DNA from 2 places in the Bradyrhizobium cedriense genome. Region 1 is predicted to be linked to the other one. Evidence: predicted binding sites of a transcription regulator. Region 1 holds the regulator's gene; the other holds the start of a gene.
What was found. Region 1 encodes LexA, which represses DNA repair genes until DNA is damaged. Its sites were predicted from a motif close to TGTTCNNNNTGTGTTCNG; they were not measured.

Region 1 (7,237 bases):
ATGCGGATATAGCCGATGTCGTCGTTCTCGACATGGAATCGCACCGGGCGCACATGGATGATCTCGCGGGTTATCGCGACGTCGAGGGGCGCGTCGGCGCCCTTGCGCACGATGGTGAGCTTGGTCTTGGTGTTGACCGGGCCCTTCATCTTGTTGACCGCCTGCTCGAGCGTCATGCCCTGCACGGCCTCGCCATCGATCTTGCTGATCAGGTCGCCCGACATGATGCCGGCCTTCGAAGCCGGCGTGTCGTCAATCGGCGAAACGACCTTGACGAGGCCGTCCTCCATCGTGACCTCGATGCCGAGCCCGCCGAACTCGCCGGAGGTGGTCTCCTGCATCTCGGTCCAGGCCTTGGCGTTCATGTAGCGGGAGTGCGGATCGAGCGAGGTCACCATGCCGGTGATCGCACCCTCGATCAGCTTGGCATTGTCGGGCTTCTCGACGTAGCTGGCCTTGACCCGTTCGAACACCGCGCCGAACAAATTGAGCTGGGAATAGGCATCATCCGCACTCGCTGCCGCCCGCGCCGCCCATACTCCGCTGTGCGGGCTGGCTACCAGAAGGGTCAGACACGCTCCGGTGAGCGCGCCCAGGGGAAACAGCAGGGATTTCCGCATGGATGAGGTCGCCTTTTTGCTTGGCAGTTCTCTTGGGGTCAGCAGACGCCACGCAAATGGCGATCCAGCCCGCTTCTCACAATACCATTCCGGTTTCTTCAAGGCCGGGATGCCACGTCAGCGGGTGCGCTGAAGAAATCCCTTCGCCTTGGCCTAAACATTTGGCAACGTTCCGAGACTGTTTCGTGCAAAGCGGAAAGCGGTCGGACCGCCCACCCCTCGCAGCTATGCGATTTTAGGATGGTTTTGGAGGGCCGGACGCGATAGGCGATGGCGATAAGACTTCAAATTCTCGGGAGGACGACAATGAACGAAGCGCCCCGCATCCGGCCGGAACGGAACGTCGAACTCGGCGCCAGCACCGAGTTGTTCCAGAATCTGCACGAGTTCGTCCGGAAGGCGCGCGCCAACCTCAACCAGAATGCCTGGGACTACATCGTCGGCGCCGCCGAGACCGAGACCACGATGCGCCGCAACCGCATGGCGCTGGACGAGATCGCCTTCCGCCCGCGCGTGCTCCGCGACGTCCGTCAGGTCGACGGCGGGGTCGATCAATTCGGCCGCAGGATGCGCCTGCCGCTGGTGCTCGCCCCGGTCGGTGCCCTCGAGATTTTCGATCCGGATGGCGCGGCAAGCGTAGCACGCGCCGCCGGCACTTTCGGTGCGGCGCACATGCTGAGCTCGGTGTCCGAACCGGGCCTCGAGAAGACCGCCGAGGCTGCCCGGGACGCGCTGCGGCTCTATCAGCTCTATGTCCGCGGCGACGATGCCTTCGTGGCCGATGTCGTCAGCCGCGCCGAGAGGAACGCCTATGCGGCCTTCTGCCTGACCGTCGACACCGCCCATTACAGCCGTCGCGAGCGTGACATCGCCAAGCGCTATGTTCGCGAAAGCCGGCTGCGCGCCACCGGTGGCGACTACCAGAAGGGCCTGGAATGGCGGACCGTGAAGATGATCAAGGACAAGTTCAAGATTCCGCTGATCCTCAAGGGCATCGCCACCGCAGAAGACGCCGAGATCGCGGTCGATCACGGCGTCGAATGGATCTACGTCTCCAACCATGGCGGCCGTCAGCTCGATCACGGGCTCGGCGCCATGCATGTGCTTCCCGAGATCGTCGAAGCGGTGAAGGGCCGGGCCAAGATCATGGTCGATGGCGGGTTCTGCCGCGGCACCGACATCGTCAAGGCGATCGCCGCGGGCGCCGACATCGTCGGCATCGGCCGGCTGCAGTGCTGGGCGTTGGCGGCGGCGGGCGAAGCCGGCGTGGTGCGAATGCTGGAACTGCTGGAGGACGAAGTGCTGCGCTGCCTCGGCCTCCTGGGGGCCACCTCGTTCGCCGAGGTCAATTCATCCTGCTTGCATCCGGCAACGGCAACCAACCCGCCGAGCGTGTTCAGCGCCTTCCCGCTGTTCGACCACGATCCTTATCGATACTGAAGTGAAAAGGACACGATGACCTCCCTCTCTCCCGGCAGCGCGGACGCGCTTCTGTTCGACCTCGGGCGCGTGGTGCTCGACATCGATTTCTCCAAGGCGATCGCCTGCTGGGCAGGGCATGCCGGCTGCGAGCCGGAAGCCATCGTCGCGCGCTATGTGCGTGATGAGGCCTACCGGCTGCACGAGGTCGGCAGGATCAGCGATGAGGAATACTTCGCCTCGCTGCGCGCCTCACTCGGCATCGGAATTTCGGATGCGCAGTTCCTGGAGGGCTGGAATGCGATCTTCGCAGGCGAGATGCCCGACATCGCCGAGCTGTTGCCGCGCGCGGCAAAGCAGATGCCGCTTTATGCCTTCTCCAACACCAATCGGCCGCACGTGGATTATTTCTCCAGGGAGTACGCCGACCTGCTGAGCCACTTCCGCGAGGTTTACCTGTCGTCCAGCATCGGTCTGCGCAAACCTGATGCGGAGGCCTTCGACCACGTCGTGGCGGCGATCGGCGTCCCCGCGGAGCGCATTGTGTTCTTCGACGATCTGGCCGAGAACGTCGAAGGCGCACGGGCGCGCGGATTGACCGCCGTGCATGTGACCTCGCCGCGTGACGTCGGCAGCGCGTTGCTGTCCTTGGGAATTTGACCGCAAGGATCCTGAGGTCCGGTTCGGGGAACTTAACGGGCTCCGATGAGGAACCAACTCAGTTTGTGCATTTTTGTACGAAGTTCCGGGAACGGAATACCTCTTCCGGACTCTAAGAGTCGGTTGGGACTTCTACATCGGATTCATTCTCGTGCTCGGCAAATCCTACCTCACAAAACAGGCCTCTCTGCTTCTCGAATTCGCCAGAACGACGTCGGATTCGCGCCTCTCCGCCAAATTGATCAGCAAGGCCGCCGACCTGAAATCCCAGGCCGATCCTCTGCCGGACAAGGATCAGAGCCCAAAAGCTCCCGACATCACTCCGGGCGAGCAGACGCGGAGTTGACCGATGCTGGTCGTGGCGCTCGTTCTCCTCGTGCTCGCCGTGGCCATCCTCGTACCAGTCTGTATCGCGTTCCGGATCATGCCGCGGCGCATTTGAACTGCATCCGCCGATGCAAGTGTCAGGACGCAGGATGAATCGTCCTGCGTCGGCGCATTTTGCCTCTGGGCGGGCACTCGGCTAGAACTCTCGCTGCCAGTTTGCCCGAGCCAGCCCAGCAGGAGATTTCATCTTTGGCCCTGATGCCCGTTTCCGACGCGCTTGCCGCGGTGCTGGCGGGTGCAGAGCCGCTGCCGGAAGAGATGGTCGCTCTCGACGCAGCCTTCCACCGCGTGCTCGCCCGCGACGTCGCAGCGCGGCGCACCCAGCCGCCGCAGGCGATGTCGGCGATGGACGGCTATGCCGTGCGCGCGGCCGATGCGGCGAGGATCGATTCCCGGCTGACGGTCATCGGCGAGATTGCGGCAGGCCGGCCATTTGCGGGATCGGTCGGTGCCGGCGAGGCTGTGCGGATTTTCACCGGCGGCATCATTCCCGACGGCGCGGATACCGTCGTGATCCAGGAGGACACGGTCGCCGAGGGCAACCGCGTCACGATCAAGGAAGCCGCGATCATGGGCCGGCACATCCGCACCGCCGGCGTTGACTTCCGCGAGGGCGACGTCCTCCTGCGCAAGGGAACCCGCCTCACCGAGCGCGATCTTGCGCTTGCGGCCGCCATGAATCACCCCGAGCTTGCCGTCTGCCGCCGCCCAAAGGTCGCGATCCTTGCCACCGGCGACGAACTGGTGATGCCGGGCACCGCGCCAAGCCACGGCCAGATCGTCTACTCCAACGGCTACGCCCTGCACGCGCTCGCCCGCAGCGAGGGCGCCGAGACCATCGACCTCGGCATTGCCGCCGATACGCTGGAGGCCACCAAGGCCGGCATCCGTCGAGCCCGCGAGAGCGGCGCCGACATCCTGGTCACGACTGGCGGCGCCTCGGTCGGCGATCATGATCTGGTCCAGCAGGCGCTACGAGACGAAGGCATCGCGATGGCGTTCTGGAAGATCGCGATGCGACCGGGCAAGCCGATGATGCATGGCCGGCTCGGCGCGATGCGCGTGATCGGTCTGCCGGGCAATCCCGTGTCATCCTACGTGTGCGCCTTCCTGTTCTTGGTGCCGCTGATTCGCGCGCTGTCGGGCCGTTCAGTGATTCATCATCACCGCGAGCGCGCGGTGCTCGGCAGCGATCTCGGCGCCAACGACCAGCGCGAGGATTATCTGCGTGCGCGCCTCGAGCCGCGCGGCGACGGCACGCTCGTCGTGATTCCCGTCAGCCATCAGGACTCCTCCCTGCTTGCGAATCTGGCTGCGGCACAGGTACTTCTCGTACGCGCACCGTTCGCGCCAAGGGCCGACGCCGGCACGGCCTGTGAGGTGCTGCGCCTGCCCGGCTGAGCGACACGGCCACACGCGTCGCGCGAGCTTCGCTCTGTTCACTATAAATTAAGCAGTTGCGGAACACATATCGAACATATAGTGTCCGTTCATGATTTGTTTCGAACGTGTAGCAGCTTATCGCTGAACTCCTCGTCTCGGAATCGAACGACATCAACCGGGGGACTTTGGTCGAGATGTTGACGCGCAAACAATACGAGCTTCTGCGGTTCATCAGCGAACGTCTGAAGGAGAGCGGCGTGCCGCCGTCCTTCGATGAGATGAAGGATGCGCTCGACCTGCGCTCCAAGTCAGGCATCCATCGCCTGATCACTGCGCTCGAGGAGCGCGGCTTCATCCGCCGCCTGCCCAACCGCGCTCGCGCCATCGAGGTTATCAAGCTGCCCGAGCTCCAGGCCGCCGCCGGCAGTCGCCGCGGCTTCACGCCGAGCGTCATCGAGGGCAATCTCGGCAAGATACGCGCGAGCTCCAGCCCGCCCGCGGACGAGGGCGAGCGTCCGGTCGCTGTGCCCGTGATGGGCCGCATCGCGGCCGGCACGCCGATCGAGGCGTTGCAGACCCGCAGCCACACCATCAGCGTACCGCCCGACATGCTCGGCTCGGGCGAGCACTACGCACTCGAAGTGCGCGGCGACTCGATGGTGGAGGCCGGCATCCTCGACGGTGACATGGCGCTGATCCAGCGCAACGAGAGTGCCGATACCGGAGACATCGTGGTGGCGCTGATCGACGACGAGGAGGCCACGCTCAAGCGCTTCCGCCGGCGCGGCGCCTCCATTGCGCTCGAGCCCGCCAATTCAGCCTATGAAGTCCGGATTCTTCCGCCGAACCGGGTGAAGATTCAGGGCAAGCTGATCGGGCTTTACCGGAAGTACTGAGCGGATCCAGCCGCTCAACTGCTTTGGAGCGGATGAGTCTCCGCCCCGGCCGGATGGTCTTTCTGGTTCTGCACAGATTGTCCGGCCCCTCTTCCGGCGCGACATGCTCGGCTCACCGCACGAAGCAGCATTGCTTTGCGGCCTTTCGGTTCAAGGAATGACCGCGTGCCGGACCGGCCATGAGCAGTCGTGCTGCCGCTGGTCGCGGCATCAGCGTCGCACACCGCTGCTGCACGAATGCGTCGCCATGTCTGTAAGATGTCTGCAAGGCCACTGCGGCCGGCGGCCAAATTCTCAGTGCCCCGAGTGCAGCCGCGGCCCTCGCAATCGAGCTGGCAATATTCGCGCTGCGAGCGCGAACGCCAAGAACGCGGCTCCTGAATGCACGGAGGCGAGCTTTGTTCCTATTGGATTAGGGAAAGATAATGTGATCGCGGCTTGCGGACGCAGCCGCAGATTTGCCCATAACCAAGCAGAGCGTTGCGTGCTTCCACCTGATAGAGGCCTGCGCCTCAGAAAGAGGTGCGGGTCCTCATCTTCGCATGAGGAGCACCCGATGTGTGACTACAGCCTGCATGCCGTCGCGACGCGCCCCGCCGAGGTCGGCGAGACCATCGTCACGACAACCTTCCGCGGCACCTCGACGCGCGGCTTCGCCTCCGAAGCCGATCTCTCCGTCGCGGTCTGCCTGCTGCCGGGAACGGAGCTCGCTTTCGCCGACAACGTTCGTTATGACAACCGCTGGATCTGGACACGCACCGTCAACTCCCGTGTCGGCAAGTTCGGCAAGATCGACCCGCACATTCCCGATCGCCACCATGACGCGATCGAATTCCCCGACGGCAAGTACGTGCTTGTGACACAGCTCGTCGAAGGCCAGCGCGCGACCGTGCTGCAATTGCCGGTGACCCAGACGGTTGGCGAGCGCGAGCACAAGCCGCAAATCGTCGCCGGCACGCGGCCGACGATCACGCGCCAGCCGATCGGCTGACGTCATCGCCCCGGCCAACGGTCGAGGGCCAGGATCGAAATGCCATCGCCGGCCGAGGCCGGCGAGATGGTCCGATTTGCGTCCGACGGAGTGCCATCGGACCGCCACCATATCCGTTCTCAATCGTCAGCCTGCAAGTCCGTCTCTGACGGTGTTGCGTCCCGGTTGCGGGACACTGCCGTCCTCGGCGCAAGGCTGCCGCCGAAATCCCCATCGCCGGCACCGGCCGGCAGCCAGGGGCGGCTCGCGCCCCGCGTCCTCACCGCCTTAACCGAGAATCCGCCACCGCTCTGCGTCAGGGCCAGCGCGCCCTGACTGGCGAGACGCGGCCGATCGACCACCATCGCCGCGCAATCCGGCGGCGCGGGCCACGCCGTCACCACCAGCGCGGCGCGGCTGCAATCGTCCGCCAGCGCATCGATACGCAAGGACAGCGCGACCAGCCGCCCGTCTGCGAGCGGAGTGACGCAACCGGACTCGTCACACGACACACCGCTCGCCAACGAGGCGTTGGCGGCATCGCGCGGATCGGCGTCGGCAGCTAACCACTCCTTCAGCAGGAAGCCGTCCTTGCTCGCACGCATCACATGCAGGCGCCCATCCCCACTCCGCACCGCAACGCTCTGGCCATCCCCGGCAATCAGGATGTCGGGCTGCCGCACCGACAGCCCCCAGAGGATCGCTGCCAGCAGCACCAGGACCCCGCACCAGCGCAAGGGCGTGCGCAACAGACCCATCGCGATGATGCCGAGGCTGGCCGCGATCAGCGGCGCGATCCCGAACGCCGGAATGCGGCCGACTGCACCCGGCAGAGCCGCCACCCAGCGCGAGACCGCAACCATCCACTCGATCCCCATACCCATCAGCCACCAGAACACGCC
Region 2 (7,237 bases), on a different contig from region 1:
AGAAATCGACGCAGGGCAATTCCTAACAAAAGGCGTGCATGGCCACCCGAACGCGTCATCCCGTTCAACATCGATCCGGCGGCGGCGCTTGCGCGCTGACGGCTGTCTTGGCGCAAGCGCAGCGATCGTACAGAACATTTTGCAGCCTCGATCAGAAGCGGCACGCATCCATTGTGGCTCCTCACCTCACTCTCGCGCGGAGGATGCGGACGGGATCGTGCCAAGCATCACGCCATCGATCCGATACGCGCGGCCGCATCACCGGCAAGCCAACGCGTTCTGCATCCGACTCCATTTCGTTCTCGAAGAACGAATCGGAGTCGCGAAAATCAGTGCGGAGCGATTCCTAACGATCGATGAAGGCGCGCGCGTCGGCAAACTCCTCGGCGGCCCATCAAGCGCGAGCCGTCAGAGCGACATCGCGCTTGCCCGTTGCTGGGTATCGCCGACTGAGGTCGGCCGGCCGCTTCGGCTTCCCCTTCGAGAAGCATTCGAGGATCTGGATGCGGAGCTCTTCGGCGGCGGGGCCCTCGACCTTCCTGAGCTCGTTCCAGAGTCTGATCACTTCGCGCTGTTTATCCACGGTCATGAGTCACCTCCAAATCGTCCATCAAGGCGGCTCACACTAGAACAAAATAAGAACAAAAGTCCAGCCCTTCGCGAGACGTTTCGCGGGCGTGTCGCGCTGAACCTTTTCGGCGCAGCAAAGACACATAGGAGCTGGGGATTTCAGCGCCCAGTTACACGGCAGCGCCGCGTGGCGAACATATTCCGTCACCGCGGCGCTGTTGCTTTTTAGAATTTCAACTTTAAGTTACGCGCATGGCTGACGGCCAGGCGCTGAAATCCCAGCGCCGTCAGCCCGAAGAGCCTCGCGCGAAAGCGCGGGGTTTTTCTTCTTTTGTGAAGCCGTAATTTGGCTGGGCGCGCCGATTGCAGCGACCCGAAAGCGGCACCGCCCCTCGCACCGACCGGGGAAAATCATCGCAGCCGTTCGGCTTCAAGAACCTCGCACCGAGAGATACTCATCGAGGCGCGGATCGTTTGCGAACCTCGTGAGAACGAAATCCCGATGGATTTCGCTCTCCCGGCTTGGGGAAAACCGCACAGCCCGTCGGCGCAGCGACGGGCGCGCTTTATTGATCGCCGTGGCGATCTCCGGCATCGTCACTGCCGGGCACCACCTTGTCGTCAGCCATTGATCGCTGCGCTGTCTGGCGAAAGCGGCAACGACATTGCCGGCGCCTCAGACGGCGTCCTTGGCCACCTTCAGCGGCGAGGCCTTGACCGACTTGCTCGCGGGCTTCGCCGCAAACTGCATCGGCTCCTTGGTGAAGGGATTGACGCCCATGCGGGCTTCGGTCGCGGGCTTGTTCACCACCGACATCTTCACGAAGCCTGGAATGACGAACTCGCCGGACTCGTTGAGCTCCTTGTAGCCGACCGTCGCCATGTACTCGATCACCGACTTCACGTCGTTCTTCGAAAGCTGCGTGCCCTCGGCGATCGCATCGATCAGCTGGGTCTTCGTCATCTTCGCCATGTTTCTGAATTCCTTTGAATGGGTGCGCGCGTAAACTCTGCTGTGGACGCGGACGGACCCGCGGAGGCGCGCTTCTGATTCATGCCAGAGGTCATGAAGTGACCGGGCTTAGAGCCCATCGAAGCTGAAAACGCAAGCAGGGCTTCTGCGGAGTTCCCGACTTCCCACCGCTTGTGTTGAACCATATGCCGGCTGGCGCGTCTCATTGTTGAAGTCCCCAAGCTTCACCCCATTCAGGGAGCCCCGCTTCCCCCAAGCGAGGTTTTCGCTTTTGATTCCCGGCAGAACACCGCGGCTGCTATATGGTCCGGTATTTCTTGCGAGGGGCTCATGAAGGTTGCCATCGTCATCGCCGGCTTGATCGTTGTCGCCGCTGCCGCCGTGATGGCGATCCGGCCAGACCTCTTGAAGCCTGCATCCCTGGCACATGTGAAGAAGTCCGACATTTTCGGCTTCTCCCCCGGCATGACGTTCGAGGAGACCGACAGGCTCGTCGGTCAACGTCGTTACCGCTGCCGCCAGGGTGGGGGTTCGTACATCCTCGAATGCGACATCAATGGCGCCAAGGTCACGGTCACCAGCGACGACGCGGACTCCAGGCATCCCATCCGGCGCGTCACTGCGGAGTTGAATAGTCCCGCACCACAAGACGCTGCGGTCAAATCGATCTCGGAGCAGTTCAATTCCGAGCCCATCAAGGACTCCCGCGAGGGATGGACATGGATCGTCGGCCGCGGATTCAAGCTGAGCTATGACGGCATCGCCCTGCAGCTCACCGACGAGGCCACGGACGCGCGGCCCCGGAAGGAAGAAGCAAAGCGCTAAGAGCGTCTTCGAGCGAAGTGGACAACGGTTTCGCGTCAACAAAACGCGTCAAGGCAAGAATCTAGAGCCGCGCTCCGATTCCACGGAACGCGAAAGTCTCCAGGCGGAGCATGATCCGGAGCCGGACGGCTCATCGCCGCAAAGTGTGCGGCGTTTTTTCCGGAGGATCAGGCGCAGACGACGAGCGCGCCACGATCATTCATCCTGATCTCGTCGCGCCTTTGGCACGTCGCCTCGTCGAGAAACATGTGGCCAGCCTCGTTTGTTGAGACTTCGGTAACCTAACGCAGCCACTCTCCTCACCAGGTATTGTTGCGTTGGAGTATCCGCCGTGCTGGATTTTGACGAGCTGCGTGAACTCGCGGCAGACGTTCGCGTGTTTATCGACCTCGCCGACGACAAGGCCGAAGCGGTCAAGGCCGTCATCGCGGCCTACGACGTGGTCCTGGCCATCTTCCCGTCGCAGGAAGGCATGGGTCTCCATGTCATCAAAGGCAAAGAGATCCTCAGCGAAATCGCGACGTCCCGCACCCATGCGGTCTACAGCCACACGGCCATCGCGGTCCCGGACCTCGAGCATGCAGAAGTGCTCAAATACCTGACCGCTCCGGTCGAGCAGCGGATCGCGGCCTGATTGCAATTGGCGCATCAACCTCCTGAGGGCCCGCCGCGGGCGGACGTCTCGAATGGGCCGCGAGAGATAACCGTGGCGCGTGCCGTTCGTTTTGAACCTTCCGCCGGCTGAAGCGTCTTACAGTTGAAGCGTCCCCAAGCTTCACCCCGACAGAGAACCCCGCTTCCCCCCGGCGGGGTTTTCGCCTTTGGCGCTGCATCAGCCCGCCCCTGATTTCAAGCCCTTCTTTGCCGTTGACCCGGCGATCGCTTGCCCGCACCATTTACGATGGGCAGCGTTTTGAGGAGGCGTGATGCCGAAAACCCTGGTGGAATTCAGAGCGCAGAACCTTCGTTTGCTTCAACGGCTTTGTCCCGACGACCCGCGATATATTGAATCCTGGCTGAAGCAATTCGATGAGCAGAACGGGATCGCATCCGAAGTTCATTTGAAGTCCGGCAAGACCCGAGGTGCTTCTCCGCGCAAGCGGGCGTCCGCAACGGGCAGGACCAGATCATCTCGTCGTTCGGTTCATTCGGTTTCATGAGACGGGAGCCGTTCGCGCCGGACCGGCGCGAAGCGGCGCGTCAAGACGAGAGTCCGGCGCTTCGGTTCTGCTTCAAGCAGAACCGCTAATCCTCTATGCGGCGCGGCGCTTCTTTCGCTGAGCCGCAGGTTTGGCTTTCTGCTTATCGGAGCTTGTCCTCGAGACCCGCGCAACGGTTGCGAGAGATGCGGAGAGGATCTCGCGTTGCGCTTCGAGCCAGTGTCTTTCGGCGTGGCCGTGCTCGGCACCGCCCTCCATCCAAAGCTGATAGGCACGCTCGCGGATCGCTCGTTCCAAGTCTGACATCGCTGTCCTCTCCGATTTCGAGCGGCATCCTGAGCGGGGTCGGTTAACAAGCTCTCAAGCGAGAGACGTTCCGTTGCCGGAACACAAGGCCTCGTCTGCCAAGCTGCATTCGCAAAGCGCAAACGTAAGCACCGAGCCGCGCGGACGCACCAGCGCCGGCACTGGCCGCGCGCCTCACGGAATGTCCCCCACTTTCCGGCTGTCGCCGATTGAAACCGGCTTGTTGAGGAAATACTCGCGGTTGCCCGTCGCGGCCTCCGCATACTGATCGATCGCCACGATGATGGCCTGGACATGGGCATAGCACCACCCTTCCCGCGTTGCCCTTCGGCGAACGTCCTCGAGCGCGGTCAGGAAGGGCGACAGCTCTCTCTCGTCGTCGAACCAGCGCCGGCTCACCATGTCCTCCCGCCGAGAACCCTGCCCTTGGTCGGGCGCGGTTGCGCCGCCTTCAGCGCATCTCGCTCCGCGCAAAGGGCTTCAATCTTCGCCTCCATCCGCGACAGCAGCGCTTCGGCCGAAGCAGTCCCGATCCCTGCCCGTTGCAGCTGGAGGATCTCCTTCCGCTGCCTGCCCATCTGGATGCGCATCCGTTCGATCTCCCGCCTGACGAAGTCCAGATCCGGCATGTTCCGCCTCGCGATTTTGAATATGGTCCAAGAGAACAAAAAAGGAACGGAAAGTCGAGTCCGACGTTGGACGGAAAAGGAGATTGGTGATGGCCGACAACACCCAGAAGGACCCGAAGGACTGGGTTTCCGGGGACGATCCGATGACGGGAGCCCAGGAATCCTACCTCAAGACCCTCGCCGAGCAGGCGCATCGGGACCTGCCCAGAGAAGAGCTGACCAAAGCCGAGGCCTCGGAGCTGATCGACGAGATGCGGCAAAAGGCCGGGCTGGAGCGCTGACCCGTATTCTTGCGGGAATGCGGAGCCATGTGTATGCAAACGAAATTGGGAATCGAAAATGCCTTATTTCGTTTGCGCCCGCGACGGAGCGGGCCAGATCATCCTGAAGCGCGACACACGCGAAGCGGCCGAGAAGAAGGCCGCCGAGCTCCGCGACATGGGCTATTTCGAAGTCGAGATCATCGCGAAGGATGTCGAGAAGGCGGCGTGAGGAACGGGTGTCTTGCGGCCGAGTTGGCCATGCATGACCAAAGCATCGCTCCAGCACCAGGCCGACCACGCCGAAGCTCTCGCCGCACAGACGGCGGATGGCGAAATCAGAGAAGCTCTGCTGAAGGCTGCGGAGGAATACCGGGCCCAGCTTGAGAGCGGTGAGGACAAAGCCGAGCCTGAGTAAGGCGCGCCGTATTGGATCAGCAAGCTATCGCGTCTGATCTCGGCGGAAGCTTGCGCGCGCCTCGCCTTCGAGACGACCACCTTTCTGTGATCTCCTTAGCATGAAGCTCATCGGTTAGTGCGGGTGGAAGCTGCGGCCGCGCACTCTGTATTCAAACTGAGGAGCCCCCCGCGACGAGCGTCTCGAAGGAAGGCTGCAGGAAACACACTCAAATGCGAAGCCCAGCTTTTCGCTCCGGCGCGACCATGATGGTTTTCGCACAAGATGCCGATCGTGGCATTGGACTTCTTCAAAAAAGGTCGCCGGCGAACTTTATGATGCTGACGATCAGGCCTGATAGGCATGCCGCGATGCCGAGATCGGCCAGGTAAAGCAATGCCCGACGTTCGTCCTCGGTCAGTTCTGCCAGAGCCTTGCGCATCTTCCCTCTCCATGGCTTCGATGGAGCTCGTCGTCATAGAGGACATTCAGCAGATTGCTGATAGCTCGCCAGAACACCGAGGTCTGTTTGACGGCTTCCCATCACGCCGCATGCTGGTACTCCACCCACTTTGCGGAGCAACGCGAATACGAACGGAGCGTTCCTTGCACAGTCCTTTGAATGAGCTCACCTGCAGCCTTTCAGAATTTGCCGGAGGCTTTGCACGGCTGCGCCCCGGCGGAATTTCGGCCGGTGAAAAGCCCCGCTTAGGTGCTCACGGCCTTGAGTGAAAGCCTGCGGGGGAAATCGTATCCTTCAAACGCTATCGCGCATTTGTTTCCGTCCGATGCGATGACCAATCGCACCAAGGACTCCGGCCAGGAAACACATTACGAGGAACTTGCTCCAACCCGGTCCGTCGAAAACGAACTTGTTCACGATGAGTGCAATCAAAACGCCGTAGCCGGCGAAGATCAGGCCTTTCCACCGTATCGTCCAGTCGTAGCTCATCGCCGTCCCCTTAGTTGAGAGTTGGACAAGCAGTACCGCAAGGCAATCGGGCCATCTGTGAGTAACCGCACTCAAGAATGCTTGATGAATATATGTTCTGGCTCAAGCTTCTCCGCATATCCAAGACCTCAACCATTTCTGCGGAGGCGCTTACGCCGGCATGCTTCTTCTGTTTGAACAGGAAATAGTCATTCCCTTTCTGGCGCCATGCGTCTCTAGGCGAGTGCATTGGCTCTCAAACTATTCTCAATGCATCGGTTGATGGCACCTCTCGGGGGGGCTCCTGTCCTTGCGGGTCGGTCATCTACACCTCCTCGATTCAAGCTAGCCAAAGTTCCTGAAGCCGATGAAGAGCAACCCGAACATCAGGAATTATCAGACCCGTTCCGGCAATCACCAGCAGTGCCGCTTTCCACCACGCGAGGCCGCGCTTCTGTACCCGCAAGGAAAGCGCGGCTGCGAAGCTGGCGAAAGCGTCCAGGGTGAACGCTGCATCGTGACTAGGTCACGATACGTAATTCAGGTTCATTTTACACCCCGCCTGCGGCGCTATCCCGGCCCGCCCCAGGCCCTTTGGGCATTAAGGCGGTTCGGCACCCACACGGGTTGGTCAGAACTGCAGCAGATCCTGCATCTGGGGTCATCAGGGCAACGTGAGTTTCACCCGCACGTATGTCAGTGCCACCATACGGATTTTGCTGCTAGTTTATGCTCCCAGTGCCCAGCCGCACGTAAGAACTGCAAACGTCTCAAGGAGTCTTCCAAAATGCGATACCTTCACACCATGCTGCGCGTGCGCAATCTCGATGTCGCGCTGAAGTTCTATCAGGATGCGCTGGGCTTGAAGGAGGTGCGGCGGATCGAGAACGACAAGGGACGCTTCACGCTGGTTTTCCTCTGCTCGGCGGACGATCTCGAGGCACTGAAGAAGCAGCCGCAGACGCGCGGCGCGCCGCTGGTCGAGCTCACTTACAACTGGGACGAGGAGAAATATGGCGAGGATCGCTTCTTCGGCCATCTCGCCTATGAGGTCGACGACATCTACGCCACCTGCGAGAAGCTGATGAAGGCCGGCGTCACCATCAACCGGCCGCCGCGCGACGGCAACATGGCTTTCGTCCGCTCGCCGGACCTGCATTCGATCGAGCTCTTGCAGAAGGGCGAT

Region 2: a site for LexA is predicted at 4,495-4,512, ahead of ACYCVF_RS12405 (DUF3072 domain-containing protein). Genes of this name have one in related genera too.

Annotation. Positions count from the first base shown of each region.
Region 1 is NZ_JBTSWB010000008.1:227,496-234,732, forward strand. Features, by position in the region: gene ACYCVF_RS28930 (S41 family peptidase) at 1-620, opposite strand, end outside; gene ACYCVF_RS28935 (hypothetical protein) at 619-753, shown strand; gene ACYCVF_RS28940 (alpha-hydroxy acid oxidase) at 927-2,060, shown strand; gene ACYCVF_RS28945 (HAD family hydrolase) at 2,076-2,699, shown strand; gene ACYCVF_RS28950 (hypothetical protein) at 2,851-3,045, shown strand; gene ACYCVF_RS28955 (molybdopterin molybdotransferase MoeA) at 3,276-4,487, shown strand; gene lexA (transcriptional repressor LexA) at 4,664-5,365, shown strand; gene ACYCVF_RS28965 (hypothetical protein) at 5,922-6,356, shown strand; gene ACYCVF_RS28970 (ComEC/Rec2 family competence protein) at 6,476-7,237, opposite strand, start outside.
Region 2 is NZ_JBTSWB010000003.1:166,066-173,302, forward strand. Features, by position in the region: gene ACYCVF_RS12370 (hypothetical protein) at 395-589, opposite strand; gene ACYCVF_RS12375 (HU family DNA-binding protein) at 1,247-1,543, opposite strand; gene ACYCVF_RS12380 (hypothetical protein) at 1,874-2,368, shown strand; gene ACYCVF_RS12385 (hypothetical protein) at 2,700-3,002, shown strand; gene ACYCVF_RS12390 (DUF2934 domain-containing protein) at 3,622-3,834, opposite strand; gene ACYCVF_RS12395 (hypothetical protein) at 4,009-4,233, opposite strand; gene ACYCVF_RS12400 (hypothetical protein) at 4,230-4,424, opposite strand; gene ACYCVF_RS12405 (DUF3072 domain-containing protein) at 4,553-4,744, shown strand; gene ACYCVF_RS12410 (hypothetical protein) at 4,803-4,955, shown strand; gene ACYCVF_RS12415 (hypothetical protein) at 4,989-5,141, shown strand; gene ACYCVF_RS12420 (hypothetical protein) at 5,431-5,562, opposite strand; gene ACYCVF_RS12425 (hypothetical protein) at 5,878-6,072, opposite strand; gene ACYCVF_RS12430 (VOC family protein) at 6,839-7,237, shown strand, end outside.